DNA from 3 places in the Neobacillus sp. S1227 genome. Region 3 is predicted to be linked to each of the others. Evidence: a T-box and tRNA genes for the amino acid it is inferred to sense, from the RefSeq annotation. Region 3 holds a T-box; the other regions hold tRNA genes.
What was found. A T-box is a leader RNA that pairs with one kind of tRNA and senses whether it is charged. The one in region 3 lies ahead of proS (proline--tRNA ligase), so its partner is inferred to be a tRNA-Pro.

Region 1 (6,449 bases), 2.1 Mb from region 3:
CTTTCGCTGCGGCTCCGTCTCTTCAACTTAACCTCGCATGCAATCGTAACTCGCCGGTTCATTCTACAAAAGGCACGCCATCACCCATGAACGGGCTCTGACTACTTGTAGGCACACGGTTTCAGGTTCTCTTTCACTCCCCTTCCGGGGTGCTTTTCACCTTTCCCTCACGGTACTGGTTCACTATCGGTCACTAGGGAGTATTTAGCCTTGGGAGATGGTCCTCCCTGCTTCCGACCGGATTTCACGTGTCCGGCCGTACTCAGGATCCACTCAGGAGGGAACGAAGTTTCGACTACAGGGCTTTTACCTTCTATGGCCGGCCTTTCCAGACCGCTTCATCTACCCCGTTCCTTTGTAACTCCATGTTGAGTGTCCTACAACCCCGAAAGGCAAGCCTTTCGGTTTGGGCTGTTCCCGTTTCGCTCGCCGCTACTCAGGGAATCGCGTTTGCTTTCTCTTCCTCCGGGTACTTAGATGTTTCAGTTCCCCGGGTCTGCCATCAATACCCTATGTATTCAGGTAAAGATACTGCTCCATTACGAACAGTGGGTTTCCCCATTCGGAAATCTTCGGATCGGCGCTTACTTACAGCTCCCCGAAGCATATCGGTGTTAGTCCCGTCCTTCGTCGGCTCCTAGTGCCAAGGCATTCACCGTGCGCCCTTTCTAACTTAACCTAAAAGGTTTTTACTCTTAAAAATAAGAGAGAAAAACTAAAATGGCGATTACTCGGTTCTTACTTGGTTACTTCTTCTTTTACGATTATCTAGTTTTCAAAGAACGAAAGTTTTGAGAGATAATTCCCTCAAAACTAAACAAACAAGAAACAATCAAACAAACGTGTATTGTCTGGCTCATAGGTCCAGCTTATATCCTTAGAAAGGAGGTGATCCAGCCGCACCTTCCGATACGGCTACCTTGTTACGACTTCACCCCAATCATCTGTCCCACCTTAGGCGGCTGGCTCCTTACGGTTACCCCACCGACTTCGGGTGTTACAAACTCTCGTGGTGTGACGGGCGGTGTGTACAAGGCCCGGGAACGTATTCACCGCGGCATGCTGATCCGCGATTACTAGCGATTCCGGCTTCATGCAGGCGAGTTGCAGCCTGCAATCCGAACTGAGAATGGTTTTATGGGATTGGCTCCACCTCGCGGCTTCGCTGCCCTTTGTACCATCCATTGTAGCACGTGTGTAGCCCAGGTCATAAGGGGCATGATGATTTGACGTCATCCCCACCTTCCTCCGGTTTGTCACCGGCAGTCACCTTAGAGTGCCCAACTGAATGCTGGCAACTAAGATCAAGGGTTGCGCTCGTTGCGGGACTTAACCCAACATCTCACGACACGAGCTGACGACAACCATGCACCACCTGTCACTCTGTCCCCCGAAGGGGAAATTCCTATCTCTAGGAGTGTCAGAGGATGTCAAGACCTGGTAAGGTTCTTCGCGTTGCTTCGAATTAAACCACATGCTCCACCGCTTGTGCGGGCCCCCGTCAATTCCTTTGAGTTTCAGCCTTGCGGCCGTACTCCCCAGGCGGAGTGCTTAATGCGTTAGCTGCAGCACTAAAGGGCGGAAACCCTCTAACACTTAGCACTCATCGTTTACGGCGTGGACTACCAGGGTATCTAATCCTGTTTGCTCCCCACGCTTTCGCGCCTCAGCGTCAGTTACAGACCAGAAAGCCGCCTTCGCCACTGGTGTTCCTCCACATCTCTACGCATTTCACCGCTACACGTGGAATTCCGCTTTCCTCTTCTGCACTCAAGTCCCCCAGTTTCCAATGACCCTCCACGGTTGAGCCGTGGGCTTTCACATCAGACTTAAAGGACCGCCTGCGCGCGCTTTACGCCCAATAATTCCGGACAACGCTTGCCACCTACGTATTACCGCGGCTGCTGGCACGTAGTTAGCCGTGGCTTTCTGGTCAGGTACCGTCAAGGTACCGGCAGTTACTCCGATACTTGTTCTTCCCTGACAACAGAGCTTTACGACCCGAAGGCCTTCATCGCTCACGCGGCGTTGCTCCATCAGACTTTCGTCCATTGTGGAAGATTCCCTACTGCTGCCTCCCGTAGGAGTCTGGGCCGTGTCTCAGTCCCAGTGTGGCCGATCACCCTCTCAGGTCGGCTACGCATCGTCGCCTTGGTGAGCCGTTACCTCACCAACTAGCTAATGCGCCGCGGGCCCATCTGTAAGTGTCAGCCGAAACCGACTTTCAACCTTCCCTCATGCGAGGGAAGAAATTATCCGGTATTAGCTCCGGTTTCCCGAAGTTATCCCAGTCTTACAGGCAGGTTGCCCACGTGTTACTCACCCGTCCGCCGCTAATCAACAGGAGCAAGCTCCTATTGATTCGCTCGACTTGCATGTATTAGGCACGCCGCCAGCGTTCGTCCTGAGCCAGGATCAAACTCTCCAATAAAGTTGAGTTGATTAGCTCAAAAATGTTACGTTGGCTTTGTTTCATTCGAAACCAATATTATTGTTTGTTGACGTTTTTGTTTGTTTAGTTTTCAAAGAACTATCATTCTAAAGTGGAGCGGGTGATGGGAATCGAACCCACAACAACAGCTTGGAAGGCTGTGGTTTTACCACTAAACTACACCCGCATATAAAATTATGATGGTCGGGAAAACAGGATTCGAACCTGCGACCCCTTGGTCCCAAACCAAGTGCTCTACCAAGCTGAGCTATTTCCCGATATTGGAGTTGAACTTTATAACGCGCCCGACAGGAGTCGAACCCATAACCTTCTGATCCGTAGTCAGACGCTCTATCCAATTGAGCTACGGGCGCTCTTTTAAATCAACTTTTATATCTTAACACATTCGATTTATGATGTCAACATGTTTTTTTGGTGCGGCCGAGAGGACTTGAACCTCCACGGTGTTGCCACCACTAGGCCCTCAACCTAGCGCGTCTGCCATTCCGCCACGACCGCATTTTAAATTAGTGACAAAGAAAATCATAACATGTTTCCTGAAGTTTTTCAACAGGAAATTATTGGTGCGGGTGAAGGGAGTCGAACCCCCACGCCTTGCGGCGCCAGATCCTAAGTCTGGTGCGTCTGCCAATTCCGCCACACCCGCATAAAATGGCTGGGCTAGCAGGATTCGAACCTACGAATGACGGAGTCAAAGTCCGTTGCCTTACCGCTTGGCTATAGCCCAATATATATTATTTTTTAAAAGAGAAAGAAACAGGAAATGACTTTATTCATTCCCCATTCCTGATGACCCCTACGGGATTCGAACCCGTGTTACCGCCGTGAAAGGGCGGTGTCTTAACCGCTTGACCAAGGGGCCGATATTTTCACCTGGCGGAGAAGGAGGGATTTGAACCCTCGCGCCGCTTACGCGACCTACACCCTTAGCAGGGGCGCCTCTTCAGCCACTTGAGTACTTCCCCAATATGGCTCCGCAGGCAGGATTCGAACCTGCGACCGATCGGTTAACAGCCGATAGCTCTACCACTGAGCTACTGCGGAATAATAACAAATATGACGTTGTTTAATAAGGTGTTGCCCTATCGACTCTTTAAATTATAATGACGTCTCTATCTAAAGTCAATACGAACTTTCATAGAAATAAATGGTTTTTCAAACTTTCATTCCAACAGATATTCTCTAACCTTTTCTAATTTCCCTTTGCACTTTCCACAAACATAGCGACTTGTATCTATGCTTCTTCTACGCTGATATGGAAGACTGCACTTTGTACATTTATATAAAAGGATTTTTTTAGCTTTACGTTTTCTTTTTGGGGCATCCGGAAGCTGATTGCAAAACCTTGGTGCTCCCACCTTTTTTAAGAGTGTTTTAAAATCTAAATCACGATGCTTGTATCCCTTACCTTCAAGATGAAGATGATAGTGAACGAGCTCATGTTTAATGATCCCAATTAATTCTTGTTCGCCAAGCTGCTCCAAATACTTTTTATTAATTTCGATATTATGTGTCCCCAAAAGGTATCTGCCGCCAGTTGATCTGAGCCGAGAATTAAAGGTTGCCTTATGTTTGAATGGCTTCCCAAAGTACTCCAATGAGATTTTTTCCACCATCAATTGAAGCTCTAAATCCTTCATTTAAGGTTCCCTCACTTTCTTTGCGAACGTGACAACCTATTATAGCATATATTGTATATACCCTTGTGGAGAAACTTTTCGGGAGGTTTGATTTATGCCTACTTGGTTTCAAAACCAAATGAAAAGAGCATTTTATGAAAAAAATCGATATCAAATCAAGCTGTTAAATCAATGCTGGTTTTTTTACAGAAAAAAACACTGCTAAGCAGTGTTTTCGCTTTTTGCTTTTTAACACATATATTTCAACTATGCCTTTTTCTTCGTCATAACGGACTCGCGCAATCAGCGAGTTTTTATTATTTTGCTGGAGGAAGCATCGTTAAGGCTACCCGGCCTTTTTTCATATCAACCGAATCTACCCAGACGGTTACTACATCCCCTACCGAAACAATATCGAGCGGATGTTTGACGAATCGATTGCTTAGTTTTGAAATATGAACAAGCCCGTCCTGTTTAACCCCAATATCTACAAAAGCTCCGAAATCAACAACATTTCTAACAGTACCTTGGAGCTCCATTCCGGATTTTAGGTCTTCTAGTTTTAGAACATCTTTTTTCAAAAGCGGACGCGGCAAGTCGTCACGCGGATCACGTTCCGGTCTTACAAGTGCGTCAACAATATCCTTCAATGTTAACTCACCAATGGACAACTCTTCAGAAACTGACTTCAAATCAAGGCCGTTCAAGGCAGATTTCAACTCTTCAGACCCTAGGTGAGCCGTTGTAAAGCCAAGGTTTTTAAGTAGTTTTTCTACCTCTTTGTAATTTTCCGGGTGAATTCCGGTCCGGTCCAGTGGCTGTTTTCCATCTAATACCCTCAGGAAGCCCACCGCTTGTTCATAGGTCTTTGCACCAAGGCGAGGAACCTTTTTTAATTGCGAGCGGCTGGTGAATTTCCCTTCCTCATCGCGCATTTTCACAATATTATTGGCAGCTGTTTTATTAAGGCCAGCGACATACTGAAGTAAGGAAGATGAAGCAGTATTCACATTCACGCCGACCTGGTTAACTGCCGTTTCCACGACGAAATGGAGTGATTCGGACAAAAGTTTCTGCGATACATCATGCTGGTATTGGCCGACACCTACTGATTTCGGATCTATTTTAACCAATTCCGCAAGCGGGTCCTGCAGACGGCGGGCAATTGACACGGCACTCCGTTCTTCTACCTGGAAGTCCGGAAATTCCTCTCTTGCAAGATCGGAAGCAGAATACACACTTGCCCCGGCTTCATTCACAATTAGATAAAAGATTTCTCCCTCAACTTCTTTTAAAATATCAGCTACGAATTGCTCTGTCTCTCTAGAAGCCGTCCCGTTTCCGATTGCAACCATCTCAACCTTATAGTCCAGCAATATTTTAATAAACTTGTCTTTTGCTTCCTCAAGTTTCGCCTTCGGCGGGTGCGGGTAAATGACATCAATCTTTAAGACCTTCCCGGTTTCATCCACAACCGCCAGCTTACAGCCTGTCCGATAGGCAGGGTCTACACCTAAAACGATTTTTCCCTTTAAAGGCGGCTGGAGGAGAAGGTTTCTCAAATTCTCTGAGAATATATGAATAGCTTGGGTCTCCCCCTTTTCTGTCAACTCACTGCGGATTTCTCGCTCAATTGATGGCTGGATTAATCTTTTATAGCCGTCTTCGATTGCTTCCAATACAAATGAAGCTGCCGGTGAGTGCTCCTTTTTAACCCATTTTCTGGACAAATACGAGATGATAATATCTGGGTTAATTTTGATATACACTCTTAGAATGTCTTCTTTTTCACCGCGGTTTAAGGCAAGGATACGGTGAGGAACAATTTTATTTACAGGCTCTTCATATTCGTAGTACATTTCGTATACGTTTTTCTCGTCCTTTTCCGCTTCCTTTACAACAGAGACAACCGCACCGGATTTAAAGGTTTCCCGGCGGATCCATTTTCGGCCCTCCGCATCGTCAGACACCATTTCCGCAACAATATCCTTTGCGCCGGCTAGCGCCTCTTCAATTGTAAGAACTTCTTTTTCTTCTGATAAAAATTCCTTCGCCTTTTCTTCAACACTTTCTTTTGGGAATGTCAGCAGCCATTCCGCAAGCGGCTCTAAGCCTTTTTCTTTAGCTATTGTAGCCTTGGTTCGTCTCTTTTGTTTATAGGGACGGTATAGGTCTTCCACCTCTTGGAGCTTTTCAGCCTTTACGATGCTTTTTTGGAGTTCCTCGGTCAGCTTTCCTTGTTCCGCAATGATCCGGAGAACTTCTTCTTTTCTTTGCTCGAGGTTTTGTATGTATTGCCAGCGATCTAAAATATTTCGAATTTGCACCTCATCTAGGGCACCGGTCATTTCTTTACGATAGCGAGCGATGAATGGGAC
Region 2 (12,576 bases), 2.2 Mb from region 3:
ACGGTCCTTGTGTCTTTCTGTTTTTCGTATGTATTTCTTTTCTGTGCTAGACACTTTAAAAAAATATGCAAATGTTTATTATTAGTAGCGGATTCCATACCAGATATAATTATCATTCTAGTATGCCAATTATTGGTTATCCGTATTTACCAAGTAACTGGATTTAAATTACTCCAGTTGTATGGAATTAGAGATAATGTTTATCTTCTTCCAATAATATGCTTAAGTTTTGTTCCCATAATAATGGTCACCAAAATAATGATTAAAATTTTTGAAGAAGAAATGGAACAACAATATGTCGAATTTGCTATTGCTAAAGGTTTATCACGTTCAGCAGTGTTTTTAAAACATATAATCCGAAACGTTATAAAATCATTATTTAGTCATATCGGTTTGATATACTGGTATATGCTATCATCTTTATTTATTATTGAATATCTATTTCAAATGAAAGGTTTTACAATACTTTTATATCGAGTCAGTGACAGCAGTTTATCTTCAGTAGTAATTATAATGATATTAATACCATTTGGCTTAATTAAAGCTACTTCTTTCAGAATTTATGAAAGGAGAGTATTAAATGACTAAGACTAAACTATCTAAAATTATTTTATTTGTCATTTGTGTTTTCTTGTTTCTTTTATTATCTGCGAGTTTTATATTTGAATTTGGGATTAAAAAATCAATTGAACCTGAAAGACTAATCTATACTTCAGAGGGGAAGGTTTTAAGACCACCATTCCCATCATCTATTGAACATCCATTAGGAACAGATAAAAATGGAAATGATCTATTGACTAAATTGATAATAGGTTTTAAATACACATTTTTCATATCAGTAATTGTCACTTTTTTTAGAATGATGATCTCAATTGTTTGTAGTTTATCTGTTTTGTTTCTTTTAAAGCCAATAAAATCTTATATCGAATCTTTTCTAACACCCTTTCTTTATGTTCCAGCTTTTATTTTGTTTTTCCTTTTAGCAAGTGGCGAAGAGGAATTAATTATTAACACTCACGGAGAATATTTTCTGATATTTTACCAAATTCTTATTATTGCTTTGATTGGATTTCCGCCGCTATTATCTCTTTTTATGAAAGAATTTGAACAACTATTAACCAAGGACTATGTGATAGCATCAAGGTTATTAGGGGCAAATAAAGTTCATATTGCAATAAGGCACATTTTTCCTGTTTTCAAAAAACGATTTTATATTGTTTTTGTACAGCAAACAATTTCTACTATTATCTTACTAATACATCTCGGTGTATTCCAAATATTCATTGGCGGAAAAGCAAAGGGTGGCATTGTTGGTGAAGATGATGACAAGTTCCTATCACAATCTAGTGAATGGGGAGGTATGATTGGTCAAAGTATATTTGATATGATTCATTTTCCGTGGCTATTATTATATCCTGCATTTGCAACGATATGCCTAATACTATTGTTAAACATTACTATCAAACAATTAGAAAAAATACAATAGAAGTGGGGAATATTGGGTGTATAATCTTTAGCAACATTTTATCTTTTATATATCCATAAATGACACTTTTTCAATTTACCGTTATGTTTACAAATTGTTCATAAATAATTACACTTTTTTATACAGCGAAATAAAAAACTCGTCAAAGGTAGACGAGTTTTCTTCGTTTATTCTGCCATTTTCTTTTTCCAATTAATCATCATTTAAATTGCATTTTTTGAAAAAACACCTCAAAACAGAATTATTACATTGGTGAAACACACGGGTTTTTGTTTAGAAAAAAATCGTCCCTTTCATCAGGCGACTATCGTTTATAAATAATATCCTCCCAGGAATACACCTTGTCAGCAATACCTATTCGCTGGGCCGGTGTCTTTTTTGTATCACCCGTCTTAAATGGTTTACAGAAGTTGTAGTATGTCCTAAGTATAGCAATAGCCATTTGAGCATACTTAGGATTAAAATTCGAGTATATATATGATTTTCCGTCTCCCCTGGATGTTACTAAAGGTCTTTCCAACACAGATAAACTTCGTCTGATTTCCTGTAAGAAGGCATTTACAGAGTTATCATTAGCCCTAACGATTAGTCTTGCTAAATGTTCATCGTCAAGCTTTGATGTGTCTGTAATAATGTCTATATAACGGCTACCACGGTCAGCCATTCCTATAGGATGCTCGATTTTGTGGGATTTATGGATATTATAAGGAGTTCCATCCGGTGCAATTTTTGTTTCGTAAAATTTGTGAGTTGCGAGCTTTCTATTCATATATTCAACAGCTAAGTCATACACCGAAAGTTCTTCTAGCCCATTGTCTTCTGCCCATTCCTTTAAATATTTTTTTGATTCAATAAATTCCTTATAAGCTTCTTCTCTGGAAAGTGTCTTATCAAAACCATTAACAAAGTAATGTAATTTATCTTGACCGATTTCTTCTGAAAATGCCTTCTTAATAGCTGCTTTCAAAACCATATCATCATCGCTGACGATACGCCATTTATCCGATTTCACCAGTTGTTTAATTAAAAACATCTGAGCCATAGTTGTATAGGTATGGTTAATGTGTAAGCCATCAACATATTTTTTTCTTTGGCTGAATTCATTTAATTCCCGATAATAGTCTTGCATATTTTGTGTATCCGTTGTTGTCGGCTCCATTGGAAAGTAGGAGTATCTAGTATATTTGGCATTTTTGCGAAGCTCTATCGGCAGATGATCATCTTTGTAGAATTCAGTATGAAATTTAATTTGTTCAAAATCAACATCCCAATCATAAGCAACATCTGCTCGAAAAACATAACGAGAATCTAACTCGCTGGTTATAACAGTTTGTGTTTGAATTTGTTTTTCGCTTACCTCTCCAGGTAATTTTTTTTGTCCCTTTTTACGGACGTTGTTCAAATAATACGCCATCATATCCGTATTCAGCCATATTCTTGGAAAATTCTTTTTAGCAAATTGCTTTGTTTCTCGAGTTTCTAAAAATTCTAGACAACATCGATATAACCATTCCAATTTATCATAATAAGTACCTCTCCCTATACCTAAAATTTCGCAGGTTCTAGATACTGGCACACGATTTATTAAATGTTTAGCGAATTGCAAAAGAATATCATTTCTTTTTTGGTTATAGGAAGTGGTTCTTGATTTATCAGGCAAGATATTTGTGTATTTTTTACACTTCTTACATTGAACTTTTTGGGCTTTAGAGGACGCTATTCCTCGTTTATAAAAAGTTTTTGGATTGGTAAAATAGGATTCTGGATTTACACAATCTTCTTTATGGAAACTATATTCAGGCTCTAACCGAATAACCGAATTAATACGAATCAAACGTTCTATTTCAGTAGCTAATGACCAATTTGAAATAGCTTTTGTTAGACATCCCAAAGTTGGTGCTCCGTTTGGTTCAGTAGGATCCGGAACACAATTTAGTAAACGATTTTTTTTACCAGTCAATTTATACCTGCTGCTTTTACCAATGTTATATTTTACCTGTGGTTGTTTATGGTTCTTGCAAAACGGATCAGAACAGTAATTAAGTTGGATTTCAAAATCTTTATCGTTCCAATAAAGATGGACAGGCTTATATATCTCACTAATATATTTTGTCTTCATTTTTTTATCTGAAAGTTTATTGTAATCAATTTCTCGTTGTTGCAATTCTTCAAATGATATACCTGAATCAATACGGCATACAGGATCATTAATGTCGGCCAACCGTTTAATTTTAACCATCGATTAAACCTAACTCACGCTTCATACGTATATTACTACGTTTACCTTCCACATATGTAATGAAATCTTCATCTTCTAATAAATACGGTAACAATTCTTCCAATAGTTGTGATTGGGTTAAACCAGTATAGTCCGAATAATGTTCTAGAATTTTTCGTGATTTAAATGACATTTTGAATGCTACATCCTCGGTATTGATATACTTTGGTTTAATTTTGATTTTCATTTCCTTATCTCCTATTTATCGGTAAATTTATGTTCGCCAATTTGTGTATGAAATTGTAATGCAATTTGTGGACTTACAGAAAACTCTGTAAGTCTGTTTTTTTACATACAAATAGCACTACAAATACAGACAATAATATTACCATAATACCTATATATCAACAAAAATAGACCATCAAATTTAATTACAATTTGATGGTCTATTTCATTTAAAATTTAATGTTTTGTGACAGGTATCAGAACCCGTTACTGTAAAAGGTTGTCTTTTTTATATGCCCGGCAGCGTCCTACTCTCACAGGGGCTTTCGCCCCAACTACCATCGGCGCTGAGAAGCTTAACTTCCGTGTTCGGGATGGGAACGGGTGTGACCTTCTCGCCATTGCTACCGGACCTATTGAGTTAGAGGTTTCATTCCCTCAAAACTAGATAATGCAGAAGAAGTAAATAAGAACGAGTTCGCCAAATTACATTGTTCATTGTCTAGCTCCAGCGTCCAGCAACTAGTGTCCTTCGGTCTTTTCCCTACGATAAGTCAACATCGATTCGCTTGCGCTCATCGTGTTTCCTTTATCTCAGTCAAAGCCCTCCAGGCCATACGTTGCTAACCGGCCGCTTCCGCTTTTCGATTTGGTTAAGTCCTCGATCGATTAGTATCAGTCAGCTCCACACGTCACCGCGCTTCCACCTCTGACCTATCAACCTGATCATCTTTCAGGGATCTTACTAGCTTGACGCTATGGGAAATCTCATCTCGAGGGGGGCTTCATGCTTAGATGCTTTCAGCACTTATCCCGCCCGCACATAGCTACCCAGCGATGCCTTTGGCAAGACAACTGGTACACCAGCGGTGCGTCCATCCCGGTCCTCTCGTACTAAGGACAGCTCCTCTCAAATTTCCTGCGCCCACGACGGATAGGGACCGAACTGTCTCACGACGTTCTGAACCCAGCTCGCGTACCGCTTTAATGGGCGAACAGCCCAACCCTTGGGACCGACTACAGCCCCAGGATGCGATGAGCCGACATCGAGGTGCCAAACCTCCCCGTCGATGTGGACTCTTGGGGGAGATAAGCCTGTTATCCCCAGGGTAGCTTTTATCCGTTGAGCGATGGCCCTTCCATGCGGAACCACCGGATCACTAAGCCCGACTTTCGTCCCTGCTCGACTTGTAGGTCTCGCAGTCAAGCTCCCTTGTGCCTTTACACTCTGCGAATGATTTCCAACCATTCTGAGGGAACCTTTGGGCGCCTCCGTTACATTTTAGGAGGCGACCGCCCCAGTCAAACTGCCCACCTGACACTGTCTCCCACCCCGATTTAGGGGTGCGGGTTAGAATTTCAATACAGCCAGGGTAGTATCCCACCGACGCCTCCACCGAAGCTGGCGCTCCGGTTTCTCAGGCTCCTACCTATCCTGTACAAGCTGTACCAAAATTCAATATCAGGCTACAGTAAAGCTCCATGGGGTCTTTCCGTCCTGTCGCGGGTAACCTGCATCTTCACAGGTACTATAATTTCACCGAGTCTCTCGTTGAGACAGTGCCCAGATCGTTACGCCTTTCGTGCGGGTCGGAACTTACCCGACAAGGAATTTCGCTACCTTAGGACCGTTATAGTTACGGCCGCCGTTTACTGGGGCTTCGATTCAGAGCTTCGCGTGAGCTAACCCCTCCTCTTAACCTTCCAGCACCGGGCAGGCGTCAGCCCCTATACTTCGCCTTGCGGCTTTGCAGAGACCTGTGTTTTTGCTAAACAGTCGCCTGGGCCTATTCACTGCGGCTCTTCGGGGCTATTCACCCCAAAAAGCACCCCTTCTCCCGAAGTTACGGGGTCATTTTGCCGAGTTCCTTAACGAGAGTTCTCTCGCTCACCTTAGGATTCTCTCCTCGCCTACCTGTGTCGGTTTGCGGTACGGGCACCATTCATCTCGCTAGAGGCTTTTCTTGGCAGTGTGGAATCAGGAACTTCGGTACTATATTTCCCTCGGCATCACAGCTCAGCCTGATGAGAAGCGGATTTTCCTACTTCTCAGCCTAACTGCTTACACGCACATATCCAGCAGTGCGCTTACCCTATCCTCCTGCGTCCCCCCATCACTCAAACGATAAAGAGGTGGTACAGGAATATCAACCTGTTGTCCATCGCCTACGCCTTTCGGCCTCGGCTTAGGTCCCGACTAACCCTGAGCGGACGAGCCTTCCTCAGGAAACCTTAGGCATACGGTGGATGAGATTCTCACTCATCTTTCGCTACTCATACCGGCATTCTCACTTCTAAGCGCTCCACCAGTCCTTACGGTCCAGCTTCAACGCCCTTAGAACGCTCTCCTACCGCGGACACCACAAGGTGTCCACCCACAGCTTCGGTGATACGTTTAGCCCCGGTACATTTTCGGCGCAGAGTCACTCGACCAGTGAGCTATTACGCACTCTTTAAATGGTGGCTGCTTCTAAGCCAACATCCTGGTTGTCTAAGCAACTCCACATCCTTTTCCACTTAACGTATACTTTGGGACCTTAGCTGGTGGTCTGGGCTGTTTCCCTTTTGACTACGGATCTTATCACTCGCAGTCTGACTCCCACGGATAAGTCATTGGCATTCGGAGTTTGTCTGAATTCGGTAACCCGATGAGGGCCCCTAGTCCAAACAGTGCTCTACCTCCAAGACTCTAACTACGTGAGGCTAGCCCTAAAGCTATTTCGGAGAGAACCAGCTATCTCCAAGTTCGATTGGAATTTCTCCGCTACCCACACCTCATCCCCGCACTTTTCAACGTGCGTGGGTTCGGGCCTCCATCCAGTGTTACCTGGACTTCACCCTGGACATGGGTAGATCACCTGGTTTCGGGTCTACGACTACATACTATTTCGCCCTATTCAGACTCGCTTTCGCTGCGGCTCCGTCTCTTCAACTTAACCTCGCATGCAATCGTAACTCGCCGGTTCATTCTACAAAAGGCACGCCATCACCCATGAACGGGCTCTGACTACTTGTAGGCACACGGTTTCAGGTTCTCTTTCACTCCCCTTCCGGGGTGCTTTTCACCTTTCCCTCACGGTACTGGTTCACTATCGGTCACTAGGGAGTATTTAGCCTTGGGAGATGGTCCTCCCTGCTTCCGACCGGATTTCACGTGTCCGGCCGTACTCAGGATCCACTCAGGAGGGAACGAAGTTTCGACTACAGGGCTTTTACCTTCTATGGCCGGCCTTTCCAGACCGCTTCATCTACCCCGTTCCTTTGTAACTCCATGTTGAGTGTCCTACAACCCCGAAAGGCAAGCCTTTCGGTTTGGGCTGTTCCCGTTTCGCTCGCCGCTACTCAGGGAATCGCGTTTGCTTTCTCTTCCTCCGGGTACTTAGATGTTTCAGTTCCCCGGGTCTGCCATCAATACCCTATGTATTCAGGTAAAGATACTGCTCCATTACGAACAGTGGGTTTCCCCATTCGGAAATCTCCGGATCAGCGCTTACTTACAGCTCCCCGAAGCATATCGGTGTTAGTCCCGTCCTTTATCGGCTCCTAGTGCCAAGGCATTCACCGTGCGCCCTTTCTAACTTAACCTAAAAGGTTTTACTTACTCTTAAAAATAAGAGAGAAAAACTAAAATGGCGATTACTCGGTTCTTACTTGGTTACTTCTTCTTTTACGATTATCTAGTTTTCAAGGAACAAGGCTACTGACTTCAATCACATCATGATTAAACATCAGAGCGTTACTTCTTGCAGCCTTGCGACGAGCTGAAGATTACTTCTTCGAACTACTGTGGCGCAGGAGCAAAAAATTAAGTTTTGAGAGATAATTCCCTCAAAACTAAACAAACAAGAAACAATCAAACAAACATGTATTGTCTGGCTCACAGGTCCAGCTTATATCCTTAGAAAGGAGGTGATCCAGCCGCACCTTCCGATACGGCTACCTTGTTACGACTTCACCCCAATCATCTGTCCCACCTTAGGCGGCTGGCTCCTTACGGTTACCCCACCGACTTCGGGTGTTACAAACTCTCGTGGTGTGACGGGCGGTGTGTACAAGGCCCGGGAACGTATTCACCGCGGCATGCTGATCCGCGATTACTAGCGATTCCGGCTTCATGCAGGCGAGTTGCAGCCTGCAATCCGAACTGAGAATGGTTTTATGGGATTGGCTCCACCTCGCGGCTTCGCTGCCCTTTGTACCATCCATTGTAGCACGTGTGTAGCCCAGGTCATAAGGGGCATGATGATTTGACGTCATCCCCACCTTCCTCCGGTTTGTCACCGGCAGTCACCTTAGAGTGCCCAACTGAATGCTGGCAACTAAGATCAAGGGTTGCGCTCGTTGCGGGACTTAACCCAACATCTCACGACACGAGCTGACGACAACCATGCACCACCTGTCACTCTGTCCCCCGAAGGGGAAATTCCTATCTCTAGGAGTGTCAGAGGATGTCAAGACCTGGTAAGGTTCTTCGCGTTGCTTCGAATTAAACCACATGCTCCACCGCTTGTGCGGGCCCCCGTCAATTCCTTTGAGTTTCAGCCTTGCGGCCGTACTCCCCAGGCGGAGTGCTTAATGCGTTAGCTGCAGCACTAAAGGGCGGAAACCCTCTAACACTTAGCACTCATCGTTTACGGCGTGGACTACCAGGGTATCTAATCCTGTTTGCTCCCCACGCTTTCGCGCCTCAGCGTCAGTTACAGACCAGAAAGCCGCCTTCGCCACTGGTGTTCCTCCACATCTCTACGCATTTCACCGCTACACGTGGAATTCCGCTTTCCTCTTCTGCACTCAAGTCCCCCAGTTTCCAATGACCCTCCACGGTTGAGCCGTGGGCTTTCACATCAGACTTAAAGGACCGCCTGCGCGCGCTTTACGCCCAATAATTCCGGACAACGCTTGCCACCTACGTATTACCGCGGCTGCTGGCACGTAGTTAGCCGTGGCTTTCTGGTCAGGTACCGTCAAGGTACCGGCAGTTACTCCGATACTTGTTCTTCCCTGACAACAGAGCTTTACGACCCGAAGGCCTTCATCGCTCACGCGGCGTTGCTCCATCAGACTTTCGTCCATTGTGGAAGATTCCCTACTGCTGCCTCCCGTAGGAGTCTGGGCCGTGTCTCAGTCCCAGTGTGGCCGATCACCCTCTCAGGTCGGCTACGCATCGTCGCCTTGGTGAGCCGTTACCTCACCAACTAGCTAATGCGCCGCGGGCCCATCTGTAAGTGTCAGCCGAAACCGACTTTCAACCTTCCCTCATGCGAGGGAAGAAATTATCCGGTATTAGCTCCGGTTTCCCGAAGTTATCCCAGTCTTACAGGCAGGTTGCCCACGTGTTACTCACCCGTCCGCCGCTAATCACCGGGAGCAAGCTCCCAGTGATTCGCTCGACTTGCATGTATTAGGCACGCCGCCAGCGTTCGTCCTGAGCCAGGATCAAACTCTCCAATAAAGTTGAGTCGATTAGCTCAAAAATGTTACGTTGGCTTCGTTTCATTCGAAACGAATATTATTGTTTGTTGACGTTTTTGTTTGTTTAGTTTTCAAAGAACTATTTAACCTGACGCTCAGAGGCGACTTTTATATATTAACAAGATAAAATAACAATGTCAATATATTATTTAAAATAATTGGTGGAGCCTAGCGGGATCGAACCGCTGACCTCCTGCGTGCAAAGCAGGCGCTCTCCCAGCTGAGCTAAGGCCCCGTAGAAATGGTCGGGAAAACAGGATTCGAACCTGCGACCCCTTGGTCCCAAACCAAGTGCTCTACCAAGCTGAGCTATTTCCCGAACTATTAAATTTGATGGCGCGCCCGACAGGAGTCGAACCCATAACCTTCTGATCCGTAGTCAGACGCTCTATCCAATTGAGCTACGGGCGCATTATTTAATAAATGGTGCCGAGGACCGGAATCGAACCGGTACGGTAGTCACCTACCGCAGGATTTTAAGTCCTGTGCGTCTGCCAGTTCCGCCACCCCGGCAAATATGGAGCGGAAGACGGGATTCGAACCCGCGACCCCCACCTTGGCAAGGTGGTGTTCTACCACTGAACTACTTCCGCGAAACTTAAATGGTGCGGGTGAAGGGAGTCGAACCCCCACGCCTTGCGGCGCCAGATCCTAAGTCTGGTGCGTCTGCCAATTCCGCCACACCCGCATATTAAAATGGTGAGCCATGAAGGACTCGAACCTTCGACCCTCTGATTAAAAGTCAGATGCTCTACCAACTGAGCTAATGGCTCGAAATAATTAGTTTCTCCAAAAAAACATAGTTATTCTGCTTAAAATCCCTTCGGGATTTCGCGCACGCCTCCGCTGATGTAACTCAAGGAGATAAGAAGCGTGGTGCCGGCTAAAGGACTTGAACCCTCAACCTACTGATTACAAGTCAGTTGCTCTACCAATTGAGCTAAGCCGGCATAATAATATGGTGGAGGATGACGGGATCGAACCGCCGACCCTCTGCTTGTAAGGCAGATGCTCTCCCAGCTGAGCTAATCCTCCATATATGATGGCCCGGCAGCGTCCTACTCTCACAGGGGCTTTCGCCCCAACTACCATCGGCGCTGAGAAGCTTAACTTCCGTGTTCGGGATGGGAACGGGTGTGACCTTCTCGCCATTGCTACCGGACCTATTGAGTTAGAGGTTTCATTCCCTCAAAACTAGATAATGCAGAAGAAGTAAATAAGAACGAGTTCGCCAAATTACATTGTTCATTGTCTAGCTCCAGCGTCCAGCAACTAGTGTCCTTCGGTCTTTTCCCTACGATAAGTCAACATCGATTCGCTTGCGCTCATCGTGTTTCCTTTATCTCAGTCAAAGCCCTCCAGGCCATACGTTGCTAACCGGCCGCTTCCGCTTTTCGATTTGGTTAAGTCCTCGATCGATTAGTATCAGTCAGCTCCACACGTCACCGCGCTTCCACCTCTGACCTATCAACCTGATCATCTTTCAGGGATCTTACTAGCTTGACGCTATGGGAAATCTCATCTCGAGGGGGGCTTCATGCTTAGATGCTTTCAGCACTTATCCCGCCCGCACATAGCTACCCAGCGATGCCTTTGGCAAGACAACTGGTACACCAGCGGTGCGTCCATCCCGGTCCTCTCGTACTAAGGACAGCTCCTCTCAAATTTCCTGCGCCCACGACGGATAGGGACCGAACTGTCTCACGACGTTCTGAACCCAGCTCGCGTACCGCTTTAATGGGCGAACAGCCCAACCCTTGGGACCGACTACAGCCCCAGGATGCGATGAGCCGACATCGAGGTGCCAAACCTCCCCGTCGATGTGGACTCTTGGGGGAGATAAGCCTGTTATCCCCAGGGTAGCTTTTATCCGTTGAGCGATGGCCCTTCCATGCGGAACCACCGGATCACTAAGCCCGACTTTCGTCCCTGCTCGACTTGTAGGTCTCGCAGTCAAGCTCCCTTGTGCCTTTACACTCTGCGAATGATTTCCAACCATTCTGAGGGAACCTTTGGGCGCCTCCGTTACATTTTAGGAGGCGACCGCCCCAGTCAAACTGCCCACCTGACACTGTCTCCCACCCCGATTTAGGGGTGCGGGTTAGAATTTCAATACAGCCAGGGTAGTATCCCACCGACGCCTCCACCGAAGCTGGCGCTCCGGTTTCTCAGGCTCCTACCTATCCTGTACAAGCTGTACCAAAATTCAATATCAGGCTACAGTAAAGCTCCATGGGGTCTTTCCGTCCTGTCGCGGGTAACCTGCATCTTCACAGGTACTATAATTTCACCGAGTCTCTCGTTGAGACAGTGCCCAGATCGTTACGCCTTTCGTGCGGGTCGGAACTTACCCGACAAGGAATTTCGCTACCTTAGGACCGTTATAGTTACGGCCGCCGTTTACTGGGGCTTCGATTCAGAGCTTCGCGTGAGCTAACCCCTCCTCTTAACCTTCCAGCACCGGGCAGGCGTCAGCCCCTATACTTCGCCTTGCGGCTTTGCAGAGACCTGTGTTTTTGCTAAACAGTCGCCTGGGCCTATTCACTGCGGCTCTTCGGGGCTATTCACCCCAAAAAGCACCCCTTCTCCCGAAGTTACGGGGTCATTTTGCCGAGTTCCTTAACGAGAGTTCTCTCGCTCACCTTAGGATTCTCTCCTCGCCTACCTGTGTCGGTTTGCGGTACGGGCACCATTCATCTCGCTAGAGGCTTTTCTTGGCAGTGTGGAATCAGGAACTTCGGTACTATATTTCCCTCGGCATCACAGCTCAGCCTGATGAGAAGCGGATTTTCCTACTTCTCAGCCTAACTGCTTACACGCACATATCCAGCAGTGCGCTTACCCTATCCTCCTGCGTCCCCCCATCACTCAAACGATAAAGAGGTGGTACAGGAATATCAACCTGTTGTCCATCGCCTACGCCTTTCGGCCTCGGCTTAGGTCCCGACTAACCCTGAGCGGACGAGCCTTCCTCAGGAAACCTTAGGCATACGGTGGATGAGATTCTCACTCATCTTTCGCTACTCATACCGGCATTCTCACTTCTAAGCGCTCCACCAGTCCTTACGGTCCAGCTTCAACGCCCTTAGAACGCTCTCCTACCGCGGACACCACAAGGTGTCCACCCACAGCTTCGGTGATACGTTTAGCCCCGGTACATTTTCGGCGCAGAGTC
Region 3 (12,576 bases):
GGGAGAAAAGAGCAACGAATAATGCCTTTTATATTAGTAACTATCAGTATAATAAAATTCGAAAATTATTGCCTTCATTAAAAAACTCAAAAACCGGTGCTTCTTATGGCAAATCACCTGAATACGATGATTTTGAACTTGTCCTTGATCTTTTAAAGGATTCAGGGGCAGAACCATTATTTATTTCAGTTCCGGTCAATGGTAAATGGTATGACTATACTGATTTCCCACAAGAAGGCCGGACCGCCTACTACGATCGTATTAAGAAGCAAATTGAAGCGAACGACTTTCGGGTTGCCGATTTCTCCAATCATGAATACGACCCCTACTTTATGAAGGATACTATTCATATTGGTTGGAAAGGCTGGGTTTATGTTGATAAAGCCATTAAAGATTTCTATGATGGAAATAAAAATACATCAGTAGCCTTGGAATAGACAGTGCTAGAATAATGGCGTGTAAATCTGTATAATATACCTGAACAAATAATCATCGCTAGGAGATGAAGGAATGTTTTCCAACATTGGAGTACCAGGATTGATTTTAATCTTAATTGTAGCATTAGTTATTTTTGGTCCAAATAAACTGCCGGAAATTGGCCGTGCCTTTGGTAAGTCCATCCGTGAATTTAAAAATGCCACCAGCGGGATTGCTGACGATATTAAAGCAGAAATACATGAAGACATTAAAGAGGCAAAAAAAGTTGACATTACAAAATAATTTCTAAAAAGAGGGCTGTCTCAAAACACAAGGGGTTCCACACGTGTTGAGGCAGCCCTTTTTCTAGTCATTATCTTCTTGATTTTTCTGCCAATCCCTGGAGTTGATTCATGATTTTTTTACGGGACTTGTCATTCCGCATTAAATACGCAGCCCCTAATGCTACGGTTGTCATCAATAATTTTTTTCGATCCATACATATACCCCCCTTTCATGTCTCCCTTATAAAATTCCCCTTCGGCAAGCTTTTAATAATGTAATTTTTTATATTGGGATAAACGCTCAAAAGGAAAAGCCAACTAGAAATAATTGGCTTTTCCTTTAAGATTTTTTTATTCAGCGAGTTTTTCTTTCAGCTTCACATTATGTTCCTTAAATTGTATTAATAAATGATTAAGGGTTTCTGCTGCCTTTTTCGAATCGTTCTTCTCTACCGCAAGCCTAAGGTCATGAAATGTTTTCCATTTCACCATATCTTTTTCACCATGAGCCTTTTTGATAAATTCTTCTTTGGTAATTTTCCCTTCATCTAATTGTTTCTTAAGCTCAGTCATTTTTTGCATTTTCTCTTTCTTCCATTGCTCCCGTTTTACGGCATTTTCCGGACCCATCCATTTGGTGCGAAGAGCATTTCTCTCCTTCAGAACAGCCTCCCATTCTTTTTTCTTATCTGGAGTATATTTCTCTACCCATGATAAAAGCAGCTTCTGCCGTTCTGCCATTTTAGCCTGCCAGTCACGATGATTCCCATGTTCGTGCTTAGCCTCTTCCGCTTCGCAGTCACATGGTTTTTCAAGCTGTTTCCCAGTAGTGTCAGGCACCATATTCGCCTTCCCAAGACCAGGTACCACCAAGAACAGTCCCAATAATAAACAAGCAATTTTGCTTTTCATAAAAATCTCCTTTCTAAATCTTTTATATTTCCGAAACCAATAAATGTAATTTGGCACGTATTTATAATTCCCCATTTACGAAAAAAAATTTACCATTTTGACAAAATTTTAGTGATTATATTGATTAGAAAAAGAGACAGCCCGCTTGTGACAGCGGGCTGTTTTCTATATCCATTCCAATAACTCAAGGCGGTTTCCGAATGGATCATGCAGATGGATTCGGTTTGCACCAGGGAGATTGTCGTCTGCAGTAAAAGGTATATTGTTATTACTAAGATGCTCTTTTAAGGCAGTGATGTTTTCCACAACCAAGGCAGGATGGGCTTTTTTAGCGGGGCTAAAGGGCTCCTCTACCCCAATATGAATTTGGAACGTACCAAACTCAAACCAAACGCCACCGCGTTTCTTTAATTCCTCCGGTTTCTCCACCTCGGCTAATCCTAAAATTTCTCCAAAAAATTTTCTCGCTTCTTCTTCACAACCTTTTGGAGCAGCTAGTTGAACATGATCAATTTTTTTGACGACAAATGACATATTGAATCCCCCCCATTTACTTCATTTACACCTTTTATTTTACAAAAATTTAAAATTTCTAACAAATGTTAATTTAGTAAACATCCCGCTTAGTAAAAATCATAAACGATACCATTAATGCTGCCGCCCACCACACAAAAAGAGTGAGCAATGAAAACGACAGCGTCATACCTTCAATTGGTGGTGCGTTCCCCTTCATATAGTCCGTTAGTCTTAAATTCACCATAAAAAAGTATTTGGCCGATTTCCACGATGAAACCATGTTATTTAAAATCGCCCCAGAAATTAAGGCTGCCAGCATAACCCCCATGCCTGCCGCGGTACTGCGGATTAAAACCGATAACATAAACGACAAGGTGCCTACGACGATGGCCACAAACCAAACGAGTCCAAAATCCATTAATAAAAACTTCCAAAGACTTAAGAGCCTTACATCGGATGTATTTAACCCAGTATCGGTAACGCTGAATCCAGTCAGGATCGGTGTACCCCACCCTTTGTATCCGAAAACAAGTCCAGAAATTCCATATGAGAGAATTCCGGCAATGGCAATAATTAATGAAACTGCCAGGCAAAGTGTTATGTATTTGCTCAAGAGGATTCTCCACCTTTTGACAGGTCGAGTTAAAAGCAGTTTGACAGTGCCCAGACTATGTTCAGATGAAACTAAGTCACTGGCTATTACCATCACCATCAAAGGAATAAACAGGTCAATCGAATTTTCTAGAAAAATCCTCATAAAAGTTGGCGCCCCAGGTTCTGAGGGATTTATATCATGTTCAAGGTAATACTGCTGCTGCTGAAGCGAGATTTGCAGTTGTTTTTTCCATTCGTCTGAAATCCGGCTGCTCGATAACCGGTTGGTTGTGTCGACAATCTGCTGCTGAAGGATGGTCCGCCAATCACTGGTGCCCAATTTCTCCCGCTGTGTTTCAATCTGCTTATATTGAGCATAAGTAAACAACATGACAAGGACCCCAATGATGATGCCAATTACGATTAATCGTTTCTTGGCTATCAGCTTAAGCATTTCATTTTGAATCAATTTATGCAATTGTCTCACCCCCAGTAAGCTCAAGGAACAAATCTTCGAGTACAGGAAGCTTACGATGAAATTCAAGCACCGAAACCCCAGCTTCAACAAGTTGTTTATTCCATTCAGGCGTTCTTTGTTCGTCGAACTCTGTTAAAATGGTACCGTCTTCTTTTTCTTCTATTGCTGTCATACCTTCTAATACTTGTTTTCCTTTGTCAAACGGAGCAAGACGCCAGACGACTCTTTCACGATTTGATAACAACTTTTCAACAGTATCAATGCGAATGATGGCACCTTTTGAAATAATGGCAACACGGTCACACAATAACTGAATTTCACTTAATAAATGGCTCGAGACAAGGACACTCAAGCCCTCCTGTTCAGCCAAAAAGCGGATAAATTCCCGCATTTCACGAATTCCGGCAGGATCTAGTCCGTTTGTCGGCTCATCTAGAATAAGGACCTTCGGATTTCCTAATAGTGCTTGGGCGATTCCCAGGCGCTGCCGCATACCAAGTGAGTAAGTTTTTACTTTATCTTGTATTCTTTCGGTCAAGCCGACAAGCTCGGTTACTTCCTTAATTCGTTCTTCGCCGATCCCATCTAGCATTCGCGCAAAATGAAGCAGGTTATTATAGCCCGACAAATATGGGTATAACTCTGGATTTTCGACAATACAGCCCAGATTTTCCATGGCCTTTTGAAAATGATCTCTAATGTTAAAACCACAAATTTGTATTGTTCCGGAGGTTGGCTTGATGAGACCGACAAGCATACGGATTGTCGTTGTTTTGCCAGCGCCATTTGGCCCGAGGAAACCGAATACCTCTCCTTCCCGCAACTCAAAGCTTAATCCCTTGATAATCTCTTTACGCCCAATTACTTTTTTCAAATCCCTAACGGACAATGTTATTTTTTTCTCCATAGGTTTAACTCCTTACCATGTCATCAATGCAGCTACTCGTTCAGCTATTAGCCGATACCCTTTTTGATTTGGGTGGAACTTATCCGAATATAAATAATCATTTACCTTCAATTCAAATAAATCGAACGTCGGAACAAATACGATTTTAGGGAATACGGCACTAACTTCAGCACTGTCGTAATTCCATTTTCGAACGACTTTAGACATTTCTTTTCCTTGATTTAATTCTATGAAAGGATTGTATAAACCAACAAAGAACACATTGGCAGTCTGGTTATGCTTGCGGATTTCAGTGAAAATAAAATTCAAATTATCCAGATATTTTTTCTCGATGGCTGTTATATCTACCGCTTGAAAATCTATTAAACCCTGCCCGCCTCGAAACAAATCGTTGCCGCCAATCGTCACCAGCACAACATCTGCCTTTTGGATTTGTCTTCCGACCTCCTCCTCCTGAACCTGATTGCGAAGCTGCTCAGATCTTTGGCCATTAATGCCGAGGTTGGTCAGTTGAACAGTCTTTTTGGTTTTTTCCTTGATTTCGTCTACTAGGACACCTACATAGCCTTTACCCGTCTCATCACCTGTTCCTCGTGTTAAAGAATCTCCCAGAGCCACTACGACTAAACCCTTTTTATGTTCAGCTTTCTGCTCCGAAACGGATGGCTTTGAGATTTTTTCTGATGGACCTGCATAATATTCCCCAACTGCCCAGCCAAGTCCTGCCAGCCAGAGGAGACAAAGGAGGGCTGCCACGCCCGTTATCGCACGAATTGAATTCTTACCCAATTTGTTCATCCTTTCTGACCTTCTTCTATCTTTTAATTTAAACACTAATTGTTTGGGAAGCAAATTTGAATTGTGAATTTTAAGCGAAACTAAAAATATTTATTGACTCAATAATACGATTCTAGTATCTTTTATGTAGTTATGAAAACTACATGATTTGTTAATCTAAAATGTAAGCTATTACAAAAGTCAATACATCTATTGAAATACGCGGAAGGAAGAGGACTTATGAACAAGGCAAAGATCGCATGGATTACCGATACAACATCTTCTCTCTCTTTGGAATTTATCGAGAAAAATGACATACATGTTGTCCCGCTGCACGTTGTTATTAACGATGAATTTTACAAGGAAACGATTGATATTACTCAAGAGGAATTTTATGAACAAATGAAAAATGAGGATGGAAAATTTCAATCGTCCCAGCCGTCCATCAATGATTTCCTAGAGCTCTATGAAAGGTTGAAGGAGGAATATGATTTCGGGATTGCTATCCATGCATCAAGTGTTCTAACCGGTACCTATCAAACTTCCGTATTAGCCGCTAATATGGCTGGCTTTACACTTTACGCAATTGATTCTCTTACAGGTTCATATCCGCTTTCCTTTATTATTAATAGAGGGATTGAGCTTGTTGAACAGGGACTTGAAATTGAAGAGGTTGTAAACCAGTTAAATGCTTTGCGTGATCATACGCGCCTATTTTTAGTCCCTTCTAATCTCGATCAGCTGCACAAAAGCGGCCGCGTCTCAGGCGGACAAAAAATCCTAGCATCTCTTCTAAATATTAAGCCGATATTAGCCATCGAGGAAGGTACAGCAAAAATTAAAGATAAGGTCCGTTCCGATAAAAAAGCCTTTGCTTGGCTAATAAAAACATTAAAAGAAGATTTGGAAACAAAAAAGGTCCAAAAAGCGGCTATTCTTCACGCGAACGATTCAAAAAAGGCTTCAGAACTGGAGAAATTGCTCCATGAAACCTTTCCAAACCTGAAAACCGAGATAATGATGCTGATAACCGTTGCAGGAGTTCATACCGGGGTCGGGACGACAGGTCTTTCCTGGGTTTGTGAATAAATGAAAACTCGCCGATTGGCGAGTCCGATAGGACGAAGACAGAGACATAGTTGAATTTATACTTTCCTATTAGCAAAAAATAAAACCCGAATTTCCATTCTTGGGAATTCGGGTTTTTGTTTATTAAACTGTAACTAAGTCCTCAGAACGTTCGGCAATGGCTGAATCTTTTTCATTATTTTCTAAACTTCCCATTGGTCCAAAGAATTCAAAGTGGATTCTCTCTTCAGTTACCCCAAGTCCTTTTAAATAGCCATTAATGGCCTTCATGAATGGAACCGGTCCGCAGAAATAGAATTCAGCATCTTCGATTGCAACATTCTCTTGCAACCATTCACGTGTCACATAGCCTTCAACATCGAACCGGTTGTTTTGGCGATCATCTTCTGTTGGAGCATCGTAGAATATGCAGCTATTTACATTGTCAAGCTGTGCAAGTTCTTCAACTTCTTCCCTAAGCGCATGGACATTACCATTTGCAGCCGCATGGACGAAGGTTACCTTTCTTTCCGGCTGAAGTTCTACGACTGTCTTTAACATACTCATCATTGGCGTTAAACCTACACCGCCGCTAAGTAATACGACCGGATTCGTTTTTTCAGTATTTAACACAAAATCCCCTGCTGGCGCACTTACCTTTAAAATGTCTCCTTCTTTTACTTCATCATGAAGGTAATTAGATACGATTCCATCCGGATTTGGAGTACCAGCCTCGCGTTTCACGCTGATTCGATAGTAATCTTTTCCCGGAGCATCTGATAAGCTGTATTGACGGATATGGGTAAACTTTTCCCCTTCAATCTCTAGTAAAATACTAATATATTGACCTGGTTCAAAGCCGGCAATTTCTTTTTGGTCTTCAGGCTTTAAATAGAAGGAGGTAATGACATCACTTTCGACAACCTTGTGTTCAACGATAAAGTTGCGGAAACCGTCCCAGCCGCCTGTTTGATTAGCTGCTTGGTCATACATTTCTGCTTCCACACTGATGAAGGCACCAGCAATTACTTCATAAGCTTGAGCCCAGGCATCGATAATTTCATCAGTTGCTGCATCTCCTAAAACATCCTTGATGGCAAGTAACAAATGTTTTCCAACAATCGGATAATGCTCAGGTTTGATACCGAGGCTTCTATGCTTGTGGGCGATTTGTTTGACAACTGGAATAATGGCTTCAAGATTGTCAATATACATTGCTGCAGCATACACCGTTCCGGCAAGAGCTTTTTGCTGTCTTCCCTGTTTTTGGTTAGCATGATTGAAAATGTTCAATAATTCAGGATGGTTCCCGAACATAAGCTGATAAAAGCGGGTCGTAATTTTTTCACCGTGTTGTTCTAAAACTGGAACTGTTGATTTAATAATGTCAATTGTTTTTTGTTCTAACATCTTTATCACTCCTCTTTGTGTTTCCACTATATATGTAGTGAATTGTATATCCGTAATGAATTATATGATATAAATCATAGAGTGAAAGTGATGTAAATCACATTTTGCTATTTTTGAATAATTCAGACTATTACTTTAGTCCGCAAAATTTTCCAGCTAATTCATTTATAATGTAAAATAAAGATTATTAGTAAATTATTGAGGTGCAAAATTAATGGTAAGGATTCGAAAAAAAGTATTTTTATTGTTTTGGGTAATATTTGCGGCGGGGATCATTTATGCAGCCCTTTTACAATATAAGATTTCCTTAAATTATGGTGTAGTTCCATCTAAAAATGCTGATTACCTAATTGTTCTAGGCGCTAGAGTGAAAGGCACCGAACCATCGTTAACATTAGTAAGCCGAATAGATGCAGCTGCCAAATATTTAAAGAAAAACTCGAGGACGATAGCTATTGCTTCGGGAGGGCAAGGTCCCGGAGAGGATATATCTGAAGCAGAATGTATTAAAAGAGAACTGCAGAAACTTGGGATTAACGAATCTCGGATTGTTTTAGAAGCTAAATCAACTGATACATATGAAAATATACGTTTTTCAAAAAAGCTCATTCCGATATCTGCTAAAGATGGTGTTGTAGTAACGAATGACTTTCATCTCTATCGTGCCTTATCACTTGCAGCTGACGCAGACCTAAAGGTACAAGGGCTTCCTGCGGAAACACCGTTGATCGCTGTCCCAAAATCATATTTTCGTGAATATTTAGCGATTACAAAATATTATTTAGTAACATCCCTAGATAATATAAAAACTCGACTCTAGTGGTCGAGTATTTTTATTCCTTTATTTTATTTTTGCAAAAACACATGTATCTCTCGGTTCATTTCCATCAACAGAATTACTATCATTTTTTAAAATGCCTTCCAGGTCAAACCCCAGACGTTCAGGAATGGCCCTGCTTTTCACGTTTTGGGAATCACAGCGGATTTCAACCCGCTTGGCTTTTAATTCTTGAAAGGCAAAATTGGTAATCCTCTCAACTGCTTCCGTTATGTAACCTTTTCCACTATGCCGTGTATCAATCCAGTAGCCAATTTCAAATTTGGGAACATCCCAATTGATCCTATGCAATCCGGAAGATGCAATAAATTCACCGGTTTCTTTATGAAAAATATGCAATCGCAGATCTTCTCTAGCGAGGAATTTCGCATGCGCTTCACGCATGTTAGCCTCTACCTCTTCTGGAGATTGATCGCGGTGGGCCCAGGGCATCCACGGCTTCAGTTCGGTCAAAGAAGTCTGCATTGCCTCATACACCGCTTTCCCGTCACCCGGCATCGGCTTACGAATAACTAATCTTTCTGTGTAAAATTCTTCTGGGAAATCTAGTAAAATAGGTTTCATTATTATGCACCTCCAAAAAAATGGGCTCTTCCGTTTTGAAAGAGCCCCCCAAAAAGGTATTTATTAATATGCTTTTGCCCAGTAAACCATCTTATCTGCGTCTTTTCCGCAGCAAACGCATTTAGCTGATACTTTTTCCTGTTCGAATGGGATACAACGAGATGTAGCCCCGGTATCTTCTTTGATTTTTTCTTCGCAGTCCAACTCGCCGCACCACATAGCTTTGATAAAGCCTGGCTTTGCTTCTAAAGATTCTTTTAATTCAGCAAGTGTCGTGGCAACCGATGTTCTTTCTTCACGATGCTTCAATGCTTTGTTGTACAGGTTCGACTGAATCTCCTCAAGGAGCGCAGCAAGCTTCTCTTCTAATTGGTCCATAGAAACGACGATTTTTTCCAAAGTGTCGCGGCGTACCAAAACTACCTGCTTGTTTTCGATATCCTTTGGACCAACTTCCAAACGGACAGGGATACCTTTCATTTCATACTCATTGAACTTCCAGCCTGGCTTTTTATCACTGGCATCAATATCGACACGAGCCACTTTGCCAAGAGAATTTTTCAATTCATACGCAAAATCAAGCACGCCTTCTTTATGCTGCGCAATTGGAACAATCATTACTTGAGTTGGTGCAGCCTTTGGCGGAATGACAAGACCACGGTCATCGCCGTGAACCATAATTAGTGCACCGATAACCCTTGTTGTAAAGCCCCATGATGTTTGATGAACATATTGCAGTTTTCCATCTTTGTCAGTGTATTGGATTCCGAATGCTTCAGCAAAGCCTGTGCCAAAGTGATGGGAAGTCCCTGACTGAAGCGCCTTTCCATCATGCATCAAGCTTTCAACAGTAAAGGTGGCTTTTGCACCGGCGAACTTTTCTTTTTCAGTTTTTTGCCCTTTTACAACTGGAATAGCTAGGATCCCTTCAAGAACCTCAGCATACACATTTAACATTTTGATCGTTTCTTCCATCGCATCTTCGTCTGTTGCGTGTGCTGTGTGGCCTTCCTGCCATAAGAACTCCAATGTTCTTAAGAATGGGCGGGTTGTTTTCTCCCAACGGACAACGTTAGCCCATTGGTTATATAGTTTTGGTAAATCACGATAAGAATGGATGATATTTTTATAATGCTCGCAGAATAAAACCTCAGAAGTCGGGCGAACTACCAGTCTTTCAGCAAGTTCTTCAGAGCCTCCGTGAGTTACCCAGGCAACTTCAGGAGCAAACCCTTCAACGTGGTCCTTCTCCTTTTGCAGCAGGCTTTCCGGAATAAATAAAGGCATATACACATTTTCATGCCCCGTTTCTTTAATGCGGCGGTCCAGTTCATTTTTGATATTATCCCACAGGGCAAATCCGTATGGCCGAATAATCATCGAACCGCGAACGCTTGAATAATCGATTAAATCTGCTTTTGTGACAACATCTGTATACCACTGCGCGAAGTCCTCATCCATCGCAGTAATATCTTTTACAAATTCCTTAGCCATTTTGACACCTCATCATTTTCTAAAAAATATTTCCCGCTCCAGCGCCTGCTATAGACGCATTTAATTTTTTACATATAAAAAGGCCCTGATCCTAAAAAGGGACCAAGGCCTGGCGGTACCACCCTAAATTCATAAAGCGAATGCTTTATACTCTTTCCATGATAACGGATTTGATCCGCATGTATCTTCAATCCATCCGATACAGAACTCGGAGGCAGGTTCAAATGACCGTCTTAAGAAACCTCGCACCAATGGCTCCCTCTCTTGGTAAGACCTTTTCATTTTACTAATCCCCGTCATTGTTTCAGTTTATATTTTTGAAAAAATTATATATTTCCCATAGCTAAAAGTCAATTCCTTCAAAGGAATATTTTTCATCAGCAATAACCATTATCGCCATTTTTTAATTTTTGATACCTCTTTAATTGACGTTCCGAATCAGTTAAAATGCTATTAATAGCTAAATTGGGGTGGTTTGCATGAAACAGGAAAAAAAGGATGAACTCGTGCTCGATGAGGAGGAAAAAGAAGCATTGCTTGAATACATGAGAATGCAAAATGAAGCCCTGAAACGCATTTTTCATAATGCTGTAGATAAGGAAAAAGATGAAGAGTAAACCGAAGATAAGGATAAAAAAACAATTTTTAAAATCTAGCATTTTCCCCCCTTGCCCCGAATATCAATAGAGAAATGATAGATTTCTAAGGGGGGGCAGGATGTGATAAAGAAAGAACCGGGATTAAAAAGTGGTCCTACTACAAACAACAATAAAAATGATGTTAATGTTAATAATCATTTCAGTTTAACGATTAACTTTGGCGATTCATTAAATGTACTGGCATTGATTGCTGGCATATATCTAATTAGAAGAATCACGAAAAGAAAAAGACTACAAAAACATATAGAGAAATGGCCTTGATTGTTATATAATCAAGGTCTTTTTTTTTGCTCATTGTTCCTAATTGACACAATATTTACTTTGTTATATAGTTTAACAGGTGAATAATTCAATAGGTTAACTACTTTTTTATAAATTAATGGGGTGGAAGCAAAATGGATAACAACACAATTCAGGATTTAATTGACCGCTATGTAAACATTTCTTTTCAGGTACATAGAAAAGCGGAGGCCCTAATTAAAAATCAGCTTGGGAACGAATTAACCAATGACCAGCACTACATCTTAAGATATATCCAGAAGACAGGAGAATGTACCTCGACGGAATTGGCCGAAGCTTTTCAGGTCAATAAAAGTGCAATAACAGCTATTATCACTCGAATGACGGATAGAGGCTTAATACAACGAACTAGAGACGAAAAAGATCGGAGAGTGGTTTATTTAACACCAACCAAAGAAGGCGTCGAACTGTTTCAAAGTGCCCAAGAAAAAGTCCATCAATTAGTTGAATCTATCATTACACAGTTCGATGAAACCGAAATCACAAACTTTATTAACACGTATGAAAAACTAGCAAAAATATTGGATAACAAGAAACTGGAAGAACTGGGGGAATAACAAGTGAGAGCCATTATTAAAGGGAAATGGTTTATCTTAATCGCTTGGATAGCAGTCATCGCTGCGCTTTTTATAGCTGCGCCAAATATGGAAAATCTCGTTCGAGAGAAAGGGCAAATTTCCGTTCCTGAAGGCTACCCCTCCACCCTTGCCGAAAAAGTTCTCAAGGATGTTCAGTCTAGTGAAAATAAGGGTAATTCCTTGCAAACCGCTCTTGTCTTCCATAGTGAAAAAAAATTAACGAAGGACGACTTTGCAGAGGCTGAAAAAGCGATTAAAGAACTAGAAAAAAATAAAGAGACGCTTGGAATTACCGAAATCCTCACCCATTTCACACAAGAAGAACTGAAGGATCAGTTGGTTTCAAAGGACGGTAAAACAATTTTAGTCTCCATTAAAGTTACTTCGAATGATAGAGAAGCTAAAGAAATTGTCAAAGAATTAAATAAAGCAATGGATGATGTCAAACTTGATCATTACTATACCGGCAGCTGGGTGATTGGCGAGGACCTCATCACAAACTCCCAGGAAGGTCTGAAAAAAACCGAAGGTATTACGGTAGTTTTCATTTTAGCAGTGCTGCTGCTTGTCTTTAGATCAGCAGTGGCACCTATTATCCCTTTGATAACGGTAGGATTTAGCTATCTGACAGCGCAATCCATTGTAGCTATTTTAGTAGATAAGGTGAACTTTCCATTATCAACCTTTACCCAGATTTTCTTGGTTGCCGTTCTCTTCGGGATTGGAACGGATTATTGCATCCTGCTTTTAAGCCGCTTTAAAGAGGAATTATCAGTGGAT

Region 1: it has a tRNA-Pro gene. The T-box ahead of proS (proline--tRNA ligase) is inferred to sense a tRNA for this amino acid. The anticodon was not compared.
Region 2: it has a tRNA-Pro gene. The T-box ahead of proS (proline--tRNA ligase) is inferred to sense a tRNA for this amino acid. The anticodon was not compared.

The regions. Positions count from the first base shown of each region.
Region 1 is NZ_AP038276.1:241,019-247,467, reverse strand. Features, by position in the region: rRNA gene ACZ5AE_RS01370 (23S ribosomal RNA) at 1-679, opposite strand, end outside; rRNA gene ACZ5AE_RS01365 (16S ribosomal RNA) at 882-2,431, opposite strand; tRNA gene ACZ5AE_RS01360 (tRNA-Gly) at 2,545-2,618, opposite strand; tRNA gene ACZ5AE_RS01355 (tRNA-Pro) at 2,633-2,709, opposite strand; tRNA gene ACZ5AE_RS01350 (tRNA-Arg) at 2,732-2,805, opposite strand; tRNA gene ACZ5AE_RS01345 (tRNA-Leu) at 2,865-2,950, opposite strand; tRNA gene ACZ5AE_RS01340 (tRNA-Leu) at 3,014-3,098, opposite strand; tRNA gene ACZ5AE_RS01335 (tRNA-Gln) at 3,105-3,179, opposite strand; tRNA gene ACZ5AE_RS01330 (tRNA-Glu) at 3,243-3,314, opposite strand; tRNA gene ACZ5AE_RS01325 (tRNA-Ser) at 3,327-3,417, opposite strand; tRNA gene ACZ5AE_RS01320 (tRNA-Asn) at 3,422-3,496, opposite strand; gene ACZ5AE_RS01315 (SprT family protein) at 3,616-4,092, opposite strand; gene cmpA (cortex morphogenetic protein CmpA) at 4,187-4,297, shown strand; gene ACZ5AE_RS01305 (Tex family protein) at 4,389-6,449, opposite strand, start outside.
Region 2 is NZ_AP038276.1:90,916-103,491, reverse strand. Features, by position in the region: gene ACZ5AE_RS00530 (ABC transporter permease subunit) at 1-588, shown strand, start outside; gene ACZ5AE_RS00525 (ABC transporter permease subunit) at 581-1,486, shown strand; gene ACZ5AE_RS00520 (insertion element protein) at 1,791-3,725, opposite strand; gene ACZ5AE_RS00515 (hypothetical protein) at 3,718-3,951, opposite strand; rRNA gene rrf (5S ribosomal RNA) at 4,225-4,341, opposite strand; rRNA gene ACZ5AE_RS00505 (23S ribosomal RNA) at 4,579-7,514, opposite strand; rRNA gene ACZ5AE_RS00500 (16S ribosomal RNA) at 7,832-9,381, opposite strand; tRNA gene ACZ5AE_RS00495 (tRNA-Ala) at 9,561-9,636, opposite strand; tRNA gene ACZ5AE_RS00490 (tRNA-Pro) at 9,644-9,720, opposite strand; tRNA gene ACZ5AE_RS00485 (tRNA-Arg) at 9,736-9,812, opposite strand; tRNA gene ACZ5AE_RS00480 (tRNA-Leu) at 9,826-9,914, opposite strand; tRNA gene ACZ5AE_RS00475 (tRNA-Gly) at 9,920-9,994, opposite strand; tRNA gene ACZ5AE_RS00470 (tRNA-Leu) at 10,005-10,089, opposite strand; tRNA gene ACZ5AE_RS00465 (tRNA-Lys) at 10,099-10,174, opposite strand; tRNA gene ACZ5AE_RS00460 (tRNA-Thr) at 10,276-10,351, opposite strand; tRNA gene ACZ5AE_RS00455 (tRNA-Val) at 10,361-10,436, opposite strand; rRNA gene rrf (5S ribosomal RNA) at 10,447-10,563, opposite strand; rRNA gene ACZ5AE_RS00445 (23S ribosomal RNA) at 10,801-12,576, opposite strand, start outside.
Region 3 is NZ_AP038276.1:2,319,437-2,332,012, reverse strand. Features, by position in the region: gene dltD (D-alanyl-lipoteichoic acid biosynthesis protein DltD) at 1-437, shown strand, start outside; gene ACZ5AE_RS11865 (twin-arginine translocase TatA/TatE family subunit) at 511-720, shown strand; gene ACZ5AE_RS11860 (hypothetical protein) at 791-916, opposite strand; gene ACZ5AE_RS11855 (hypothetical protein) at 1,053-1,613, opposite strand; gene ACZ5AE_RS11850 (VOC family protein) at 1,779-2,147, opposite strand; gene ACZ5AE_RS11845 (ABC transporter permease) at 2,221-3,201, opposite strand; gene ACZ5AE_RS11840 (ABC transporter ATP-binding protein) at 3,194-4,108, opposite strand; gene ACZ5AE_RS11835 (SGNH/GDSL hydrolase family protein) at 4,121-4,897, opposite strand; gene ACZ5AE_RS11830 (DegV family protein) at 5,126-5,974, shown strand; gene hmpA (NO-inducible flavohemoprotein) at 6,098-7,363, opposite strand; gene ACZ5AE_RS11820 (YdcF family protein) at 7,587-8,183, shown strand; gene ACZ5AE_RS11815 (GNAT family N-acetyltransferase) at 8,205-8,765, opposite strand; gene proS (proline--tRNA ligase) at 8,829-10,259, opposite strand; T-box leader at 10,354-10,568, opposite strand; gene ACZ5AE_RS11805 (hypothetical protein) at 10,739-10,876, shown strand; gene ACZ5AE_RS11800 (hypothetical protein) at 10,979-11,179, shown strand; gene ACZ5AE_RS11795 (MarR family winged helix-turn-helix transcriptional regulator) at 11,314-11,775, shown strand; gene ACZ5AE_RS11790 (MMPL family transporter) at 11,779-12,576, shown strand, end outside.